One region of the Robertmurraya beringensis genome, then DNA from elsewhere that is predicted to be linked to it. Evidence: riboswitches for the same ligand, from Rfam matches in the RefSeq annotation. Region 1 holds a riboswitch; each other region holds the start of a gene.
The links. A riboswitch is a leader RNA that binds a small molecule or an ion and turns the genes downstream of it on or off. The one in region 1 is predicted to bind S-adenosylmethionine.
Positions count from the first base shown of each region.

Region 2: linked by a shared signal. The riboswitch ahead of mtnK (S-methyl-5-thioribose kinase) and the one ahead of metK (methionine adenosyltransferase) in region 1 are both predicted to bind S-adenosylmethionine.
Region 3: linked by a shared signal. The riboswitch ahead of ACFFHF_RS23915 (methionine ABC transporter ATP-binding protein) and the one ahead of metK (methionine adenosyltransferase) in region 1 are both predicted to bind S-adenosylmethionine.
Region 4: linked by a shared signal. The riboswitch ahead of ACFFHF_RS20100 (methionine biosynthesis PLP-dependent protein) and the one ahead of metK (methionine adenosyltransferase) in region 1 are both predicted to bind S-adenosylmethionine.

Region 1 is NZ_JBHLUU010000009.1:35,600-37,805, reverse strand. Features, by position in the region: gene metK (methionine adenosyltransferase) at 1-1,145, opposite strand, end outside; SAM riboswitch class I at 1,376-1,514, opposite strand; gene pckA (phosphoenolpyruvate carboxykinase (ATP)) at 1,893-2,206, shown strand, end outside.
Region 2 is NZ_JBHLUU010000119.1:31,182-33,387, reverse strand. Features, by position in the region: gene ACFFHF_RS18930 (methylated-DNA--[protein]-cysteine S-methyltransferase) at 1-129, shown strand, start outside; gene mtnK (S-methyl-5-thioribose kinase) at 154-1,341, opposite strand; SAM riboswitch class I at 1,414-1,572, opposite strand; gene ACFFHF_RS18920 (carbon-nitrogen family hydrolase) at 1,641-2,206, opposite strand, start outside.
Region 3 is NZ_JBHLUU010000128.1:28,108-30,313, forward strand. Features, by position in the region: gene ACFFHF_RS23915 (methionine ABC transporter ATP-binding protein) at 1-958, opposite strand, end outside; SAM riboswitch class I at 1,032-1,138, opposite strand; gene ilvD (dihydroxy-acid dehydratase) at 1,316-2,206, opposite strand, start outside.
Region 4 is NZ_JBHLUU010000122.1:39,069-41,274, forward strand. Features, by position in the region: gene ACFFHF_RS20100 (methionine biosynthesis PLP-dependent protein) at 1-769, opposite strand, end outside; SAM riboswitch class I at 850-954, opposite strand; gene ACFFHF_RS20105 (hypothetical protein) at 1,121-1,357, shown strand; gene sda (sporulation histidine kinase inhibitor Sda) at 1,431-1,565, opposite strand; gene ACFFHF_RS20115 (gamma-glutamylcyclotransferase) at 1,754-2,206, shown strand, end outside.

The DNA.
Region 1 (2,206 bases):
AGATCTACATCTGTACGGCCAAAGTGACCATAAGCAGCAGTTTGCTTATAGATAGGACGTCTTAAATCAAGCATATTAATGATTCCAGCTGGACGAAGATCGAAGTTATTACGAACTACTTCAATAAGAACTTCTTCACTTACTTCGCTTGTTCCAAAAGTATCAATAGAGATAGATACTGGATGTGCAACACCGATTGCATATGCAAGCTGTACTTCCACTTTATCTGCTAGGCCTGCAGCAACAAGATTCTTTGCTACATAACGAGCAGCATAAGCAGCTGAACGGTCAACCTTTGTAGGATCCTTACCAGAGAATGCGCCGCCACCGTGACGAGCATAACCACCGTACGTATCAACAATAATTTTACGTCCTGTTAATCCAGCGTCACCTTGTGGTCCACCGATTACGAAACGTCCAGTTGGGTTAATGAAATACTTTGTATTTTCATCAATTAACTCTTCTGGTACAACAGGATTAATAACATACTCTTTAAGATTTCGTTGAATTTGCTCCAATGTTACTTCAGGATGGTGCTGTGTTGAAATAACAATGGTATCAATACGAACTGGTTTATTATTTTCATCGTATTCAACTGTAACTTGAGTTTTACCATCAGGACGAAGGTAAGGTAGAATATCTTCCTTACGAACTTCAGTTAATCTTCGAGCTAGTTTATGTGCTAAAGAAATTGGAAGAGGCATAAGCTCTTTTGTTTCATTACAAGCAAAACCAAACATTAATCCTTGGTCTCCTGCTCCAATTGCATCAATTTCTTCATCAGACATGGATCCTTCACGTGCTTCTAGTGCTTGGTCTACTCCCATTGCAATATCAGCTGATTGCTCATCAATAGAAGTTAAAACCGCACATGTTTCAGAATCGAAACCATATTTTGCACGAGTGTACCCAATTTCCTTAATTGTTTCGCGAACAATCTTTGGAATATCTACGTATGTAGAGGTTGTAATTTCCCCAGCAACTAATACTAACCCTGTAGTTACTGACGTTTCAGCAGCAACACGAGCATTTGCGTCTTTTGCTAAAATAGCATCTAAAATTGAGTCTGAAATTTGGTCACTGATCTTATCCGGATGACCTTCTGTAACTGACTCGGATGTAAATAAACGACGTTTTTTTGACATCTCCTGACCTCCTATTTTATTTATACTTGAGAAAAAGGTATGCTTATCATATCAACATAAACAAAACCTTCCATTTGATACGGAACTCATTCCCTAAGTAGTATGAAATAAACATGCCATTTTTATTATGAAGGTTTGAAAAATTACCCACCGCAATAAAAACTTTATGCAAAATAAAAAACCTTCCCTGCTTGAGGAAAGGGTGATAGCAAAGTAATTTGCGCCTTTCGCTCTTATCGTTCAAGGACTAAAATCCTTGCCTCAGGTTAGCACCTTCTCTTTTATATTAATTACAGTTTATGTAATTAATTATTAAAGCAGGTTGCTGGGTTTCATAGGGCCTGTCCCTCCACCAGCTCGGGATAAGAGAGTATCCGTTCAATGTAGAATAATACCGTACTTCGTCAAATACTGTCAACATCTTTATGAAAAATAGTTGGTTCTTTCTTCAAATAATGAGCAACTAATATCTTCCCATTTCCATATTCCCAAGACCTTCCCATCTGGAAGAATAATATGAACACTTAGCATCATATAACGCAATTGTTCCCATTTGAATTTGTCCCTTCTATTAATAGTATAGACTATTGCCTGCGATCCATCCTTTTATGAAATAAAAAGGCTTAAAAATAGGTCGAATACGATGTTTTTTCTTGCACCCTCTAATATTTTTTCAAATAGTATAGACTAATTAAGTTAATGTGTTATACTAATTAAAAATAACAAATAAAGGTAGGTAGTCATCAGATGAACTCTGTCCGTATTTCTAACCAATTAAGTGAATTGTTAGCCTCTGGTCATGTGCATGTGCAACTATCTGTACCACAATTAGTTGAAAAGGTTCTTACTAGAAACGAAGGAGTCTTAACTTCGACAGGAGCAGTTCGAGCAACAACAGGAAAATATACTGGTCGGTCTCCTAAAGACAAATTCATCGTTGAAGAAGCTTCAACAAAGGACAAGATTGACTGGGGAACAGTTAACCAACCAATCTCTCCAGAAGTATTCGAACGTTTATATAATAAAGTACTAGGTTACTTGAAAGATAGAGATGAGCTGTT
Region 2 (2,206 bases), on a different contig from region 1:
CGTCTTCCTGTTATTATTCCATGCCATAGAGTAATAGGGAAAAATCAGAAGCTAACAGGTTATGCAGGAACACGTACAGATATAAAGGAAAAGCTCCTTACATTAGAAGGAGCTGGCTTTAAACGATAGTAAGATTACGAGTAGAGAATCATTCTACTCGTATTTTTTTGTTTGTAAAAATGTAACTAACTCTTCAATGGATGTGAATTCATTGCGCTTGAGAATTAATTCTCTACCTAACGCTAATGATTTTTCCTTCGCTGCAATTCGTTCCTTTTCATCTGGAAGACCATCCAAGTCTGCTACATGGGCAAGACCGATTGTTCTTCTTATTAGTTCGCATCCAGCAAAACCAACTGCATCCTGAAAGTATTTTTGTAGAGTAGAAGAAAGGAAACCGTCAATACGAGCAAATGGTTCTAAATTGTCATGTTCCCATAGGATTGAAAATTGATTTTGATACACATTCCAAAATGTTCTTACCTGTGAGTATATCGAATCGGATTTTTCTTCGAAGGCAATTGCTTGGAACAATAAATTGGCAATGACTTGACCAATATCAAAACCTACAGGACCAAAGTATGCAAATTCTGGGTCAATTACTTTTGTTTCTTCCTTCGAAACAAATAAGCTGCCTGTATGAAGATCACCATGTAAAAGTGCTTCCGCTTCCGTTAAGAAGCTTTTTCTCAGTAAGGCTACCTGAAGTTTTAACTCTGTATCCTTCCATAGTTTTTCAACGGTTGAAGTGAGCTGTGGTTCAAAATCATTGGTCTCTGCATCAAAGTAAGGATCGGAGAAAATTAGGTCCTCAGTAATTTTACATAATTCTGGGTTGATAAATTTTCCAACAAGCTCTTTCTTTTGTCCCTTATCCACCCCGAACTCTGATGTGAAAAAGGTTGTATTGGCTAAGTATGTGCCAAGATGACTTGCAAGCAGGGGATATTCGTTTCCGTCAATTAACCCTTTTCTAGAGATAGTCAAATGTGATAAATCTTCCATAATCGTAATAGCTAATACTTCATTCGTATAATACACGTCAGGAACAAAGTCAGGAGCATGCTTTTTAAATAGTTTTAATGCTTCTGCTTCAATAGTGGCACGTTTTAAAGTGAGTGGCCATGACTCACCTACTACTTTTGCATATGGAAGAGCTTGTTTTATGATGATGCCTTTTCCATCTTGATCTTTAATATGAAAAACTAAATTTAAATTGCCATCTCCTATTTCTGTACACGATAGAGTACTATTTTCGGAGAATAAATTTCTCTCTTTTGCTAATAAGATGGCTGTTTCTTCTGTTAATGGTTGATAAGTTTCTTGTATTACTGTTGACATAATGATTATCCTCCTATTGCATAAAAAAACCTCTTTCTACTAGAAAGAGGTTTGAGGCTTTAGTCAACAAACCTCTTATCTACCAGAAAGGAAATTTCTTTCTGTTGGAATTAGCACCGTGCCTTACGGATTTATCCGGCGCTAAATTGATAGCGCCCCATTTCACAATGGAATTACGGTCGGTTGCTGGGCTTCATCGGGCCAAATCCCTCTGCCTACTCTTGATAAGAGATGTAATTTTCAGTTAATATTCACTGATCAGAATCATATCAGCATAGTGTTAAAGTTGTCAACAGTTTTTAATATAAGTCTGTCCGACGGTCTGAAAATATCGGAATCGTGTTGCGGACTTTCTTTACTTCTGCCAAATCGATTTGACCAGTTACAATAGATTCAAGTTCGTCTCCCTCAGCAATTACTTCTCCCCAAGGATTAATAATCAATGAATGCCCAGCAAACACATTGTCGGGATCTGAGCCTGAACGATTGCATGCTATGACAAAGCATTGATTTTCAATCGCTCTAGCAATTAATAAAGATCTCCAATGGTTCAATCGAGGGAGAGGCCACTCAGCAACAACAACGATAGTTTCCGCTCCTTCTGTCGTATGAGCACGAATCCATTCAGGAAAGCGAATATCATAGCATATGAATCCTGCAAATAAATTCTTGTCTAGAGCAAACATCCCGTTTGTACTGCCTGATTGAAGATGTTCATGCTCATTCATTAGCTTAAAAAGATGCGCTTTACTGTATGTGGAAACAAGTTCTCCTTCGTTACTAATAACCAGCATGGTGTTGTATACACCGTTATTTTCTTGAGAAGCAACAGATCCTCCAACTATGTGCACATGATGTTTTTTAG
Region 3 (2,206 bases), on a different contig from region 1:
TTGCTTTTTCTACTTCGGCCATATCACCTGTGAGTTCCATGATGAAGATTCCAAGTGGAGTTTCTTTTATGTACTCGATCTTGCCGTGTAAAATATTGCCCTTTACTTGGAACTTCTGAAGCGCGTCTGAAATTACTGATTCCTCTGCAATTGCCCCGCGGAAATGAATCTTTACAATTTTTCCTTTGCTTGAAGTTAGCAAGTGATCTGGTAAATCAAATTGAAGAATGGTATTAATGAATTCTTTCGTCAGTTCATTCGCTGGATTTGCGAACAAATCATAGACTGGACCTTCCTCAACAATTCGCCCGTCCTGCATAACTGCCATTCGATCACAAATCTCTTTTACAACTTCCATCTCATGTGTGATCAGTACAATCGTTAATCCTAGCTCCTGGTTAATCTTTTTTAACAAAGATAAAATCGATTTCGTCGTGCTTGGGTCCAGGGCAGAGGTGGCTTCATCACAAAGCAGAACGGAAGGGTTATTCGCTAACGCTCTTGCAATCCCCACACGTTGCTTTTGTCCACCACTTAACTGAGAGGGATACACATCACGCTTATCTGACAAGCCGACCATTTCAAGTAGATCGGTGACTCGAGTATCAATTTCTGTTTTTGATTTATATGCAGCCTTTAAGGCAAAAGCTACGTTTTCAAAAACCGTCTTCGAGCTTACGAGATAGAAGTGTTGGAAGATCATCCCGATTTTTTGACGAGCTGTCCGAAGCTCCTTTTTCCCAAGAGCGGTAAGGGACACCCCATCTATTTTAATTTCTCCTGAGGTCGGAGCCTCCAATAAATTCAAACAACGTAGTAATGAACTTTTCCCAGCACCACTATAACCAACGATTCCAAAGATTTCCCCTTTGTTCACCGTTAATGACACATGGTCCACACCCGTTACTTCACCTTTTTTTGTTTGGTAGACTTTCACCAAATCTGTTACTTCAATCATATCTGTCACCCCTTAAGCTATGAAAATACAAAAAAACCTCTTTCCAGTCAGAAAGAGGCATCGTTATATATACGACTTATCTTTCAGAATGGAATCATTCTGTAGGAAGTGGCACCGTTCCATGAAATGGAGGTTGCCGGACGTCATAGGGCCTAATCCCTCAGTCACTCTTGATAAGTAAAAGGTCTTATTAAATTTGTTACATGAATCATAAATCTAATAGGGGAGAAGTGTCAACAGCTATTTTTGGTAGAAGGAAGTAGGGGAAACGCTTACACACCTGAGGCTGTAAGTGGGGAAAAATTTATAAAAATAAAACACCCATCACAAAAAAAGTGAATGGGTGCCAAATTAAAATTAGATTTTCATAACTCCACCGGTGCTAGCAGATGTTACAAGCTTCGAATAACGAGCTAGATAACCCTTTTTCACCTTAGGTTCAAAGCCTTTCCAGTTGGCTTTACGCTCTGCCCATTCTTCATCAGAAAGAACAACGTCCATGGAACGAGCGTCAACATCGATCACAATTTGATCTCCATTTTGGATAAATGCTAATGGTCCGCCTTCAGCAGCTTCTGGTGAAGCGTGACCGATAGACAATCCGCGTGAAGCGCCAGAGAAGCGGCCATCGGTTACAAGAGCAACCTTCGCGCCAAGTCCCATTCCCATGATTTGAGAAGTTGGAGCAAGCATTTCAGGCATACCAGGTCCACCTTTTGGTCCTTCGTAACGGATTACTACAACGTCGCCTTCTTTTACTTTTCCATTAGCAATGCCGTGAAGAGCTTCGTCTTGTGAATCAAATACAACCGCAGGTCCTTCATGGCGGTTTCCACCTGTGATTCCACCAGTTTTAATGATCGCACCATCTGGAGCAAGGTTACCAAACAATACAGCTAGGCCACCCTTTTCACTATGTGGGTTATCAATGGAATGAATTACATCATGGTTCTTAACGTCACAGCCGGCAATATTTTCACCAAGTGTTTTCCCTGTAACCGTTAATGTATCTAAGTGAAGGGCTCCTTCTTTCTTAGATAATTCGTTTAGAACGGCAGAAACTCCGCCCGCTTCATGCAAATCTTCAATAAATACATCAGAAGCAGGTGCAAGCTTAGACAGGTGAGGAACACGTGCCGCTACTTCGTTGATTCTTCCGATTGGATAATCAATTTCTGCTTCATGAGCTAATGCCAATGTGTGAAGAACCGTATTGGAAGATCCACCTAATGCCATATCAAGGGCAAA
Region 4 (2,206 bases), on a different contig from region 1:
CATTTGTTTCATGCTGTTTCATTCTAAGCGCTAAAGTCTTCATCCCACGAATAAGGAGCCAAGAGTCAAACGGACTTAAAACTGCTCCAATAGAGTTGTGGTGGAATCCAAGCTGTTCACAAACTTCTTTTCCTTTTCCAACGATCAAGCCAGCTAGCACATCATTATGCCCACCTAAGTATTTGGTAGCGCTATGAATGACAATGTCAGCTCCAAGCTCGATCGGTCTTTGAAGTAATGGAGTATAAAATGTATTGTCGACAATTAATAAAATATTATATTTTTTCGCTAGCTCAGCAACCGCTTGAATATCCGTTTCTTCCATCAATGGATTGGTTGGTGTTTCAATGAAGATAGCTTTTGTTTTCTCAGTAATGGCTTGTTCGATAATGCTTACGTCATGAGTTTGTACATACGTACTCGTAAGTCCCCATTTTTTAAAGCCTTGTTCTAAGATTCGATAGGTTCCACCGTATAAGTCCCTTGATACGATCCATTCATCACCAGATTCAAAGATTGCAAGAATCGTAGTGATAGCAGCCATTCCAGAACTACAGGCAAATCCTTGATCACCGCCTTCTAAATCAGCAATTGCCGCCTCTACAAGTTTTCTTGTTGGATTGCCTGTGCGAATATAATCAAAGCCTGTTGATTGGCCAATTCCTTCGTGTCGATAAGCTGTCGAAAAGTAAACAGGTGGATTTACTGTTCCCGTTTGAGTTTCACTTCTGTTCCCGATCTGCGCTACCTTAGTTTCATTTTTGTACATTCTAGTCTCTCCCAACATCCTAATAATAAAAAAAAGTCTTCTCTCTAAGAAGAAGACTTTGTTATCAACATGAGCCATTCTTCTTATCTTCCAAGTAAAATACTTGCTGGAATTAGCACCTTTTCAAAAAATTGATGGTTGCTGAGGCTTCATAGGGCCAGACCCTCGACCTCTCTTGATAAGAAATCAAAACATTTAATTTTTTCTAACTTTACTACAGTAAATTGCTAAGTGTCAATCTTTTTTACAAATTTACGACAATATTCTTCGCAATTTCCTAAAATTTACTATATGAATATTCAGAACATTTAATATATAATGGGTTTGAGAACAAAAAGTGGAGGGAAATTCATGCAAACGAAAAGCAGATGTCATCATCGGTATATGTTGAATGAAGACACCTTTTTTGTTACCGAAGATGGAATTGAATTATTTATTTTAGGTGAGAGTCTTCAAGGTTATTTTGTAGGTGGTCACGTGGATTTTCCTCTTGAAATGAGAGAAATAAATGAATCAGCTCAAAAGGAGAAACGACTCTCCAGTCAACCCCCGCAACAACTGTACTTAAATATGATCAATCAGTTATAGACGGGGAAACCCCGTCTTCTTTATTTTGTACAATACATAAAACCACCAGCTTATAGAAGCCGGTGGTTGTGTCCTACGATTTAATTGTCGGTTTTAAGTTTCTTTTCTCAATTTCCTTCTTCAAAAACTTCGCCCATTCTTTATTTTCACCTGACTTCAATGCATTCCGATACGAGACAACTAACATTTCATTACTCATAATCTTCATTTAAAAGCCTCCTTAAAATGGACTGAATTTTCTAGCTTTTTATAATTGTATCGGGTTTCAATCCATTTGAAAACCCAAAACTCCATATTTTTTGCCATAAAATTATTAATATTCTGTTACAGGATTTTCACGTAATGATTTTTTTCATGATAAAATATGGTAAATAGTTTGTATGATGGGGGAGAAGGATGGATACGATCACACTTTTTGTTTATGGAACTTTACGCAAACATGAAACGAATCACGGATTAATCAGGGAAGCTACGTGCATAGCTGAACAGGCATGGGTTAATGGTGAGCTTTTTGATACAGGTAACGGTTATCCTACTCTAGAACTAAATAATTCCGGTAAGGTGCATGGTGAGTTATATGAAGTTAGTAAAAATCTTTTACCTCTCCTTGACGCATTGGAGGATTTTGAAGAGGGGAGAGAGTCTAATTTGTATGACAGAACAAATGTTACTGTTCATACGGATAAAGGCACTAAAGGTGCGCTTGTGTATGTGAATGTGGATGAATCCAGCAAGAACGAAAAAATCACACATGGAGATTGGAAATTACATAGATTCATGGAAAATCCTCCTGAACAAGTATACTACTTTGCGTATGGATCATGTATGGATGATGAGCGATTCCGAAAG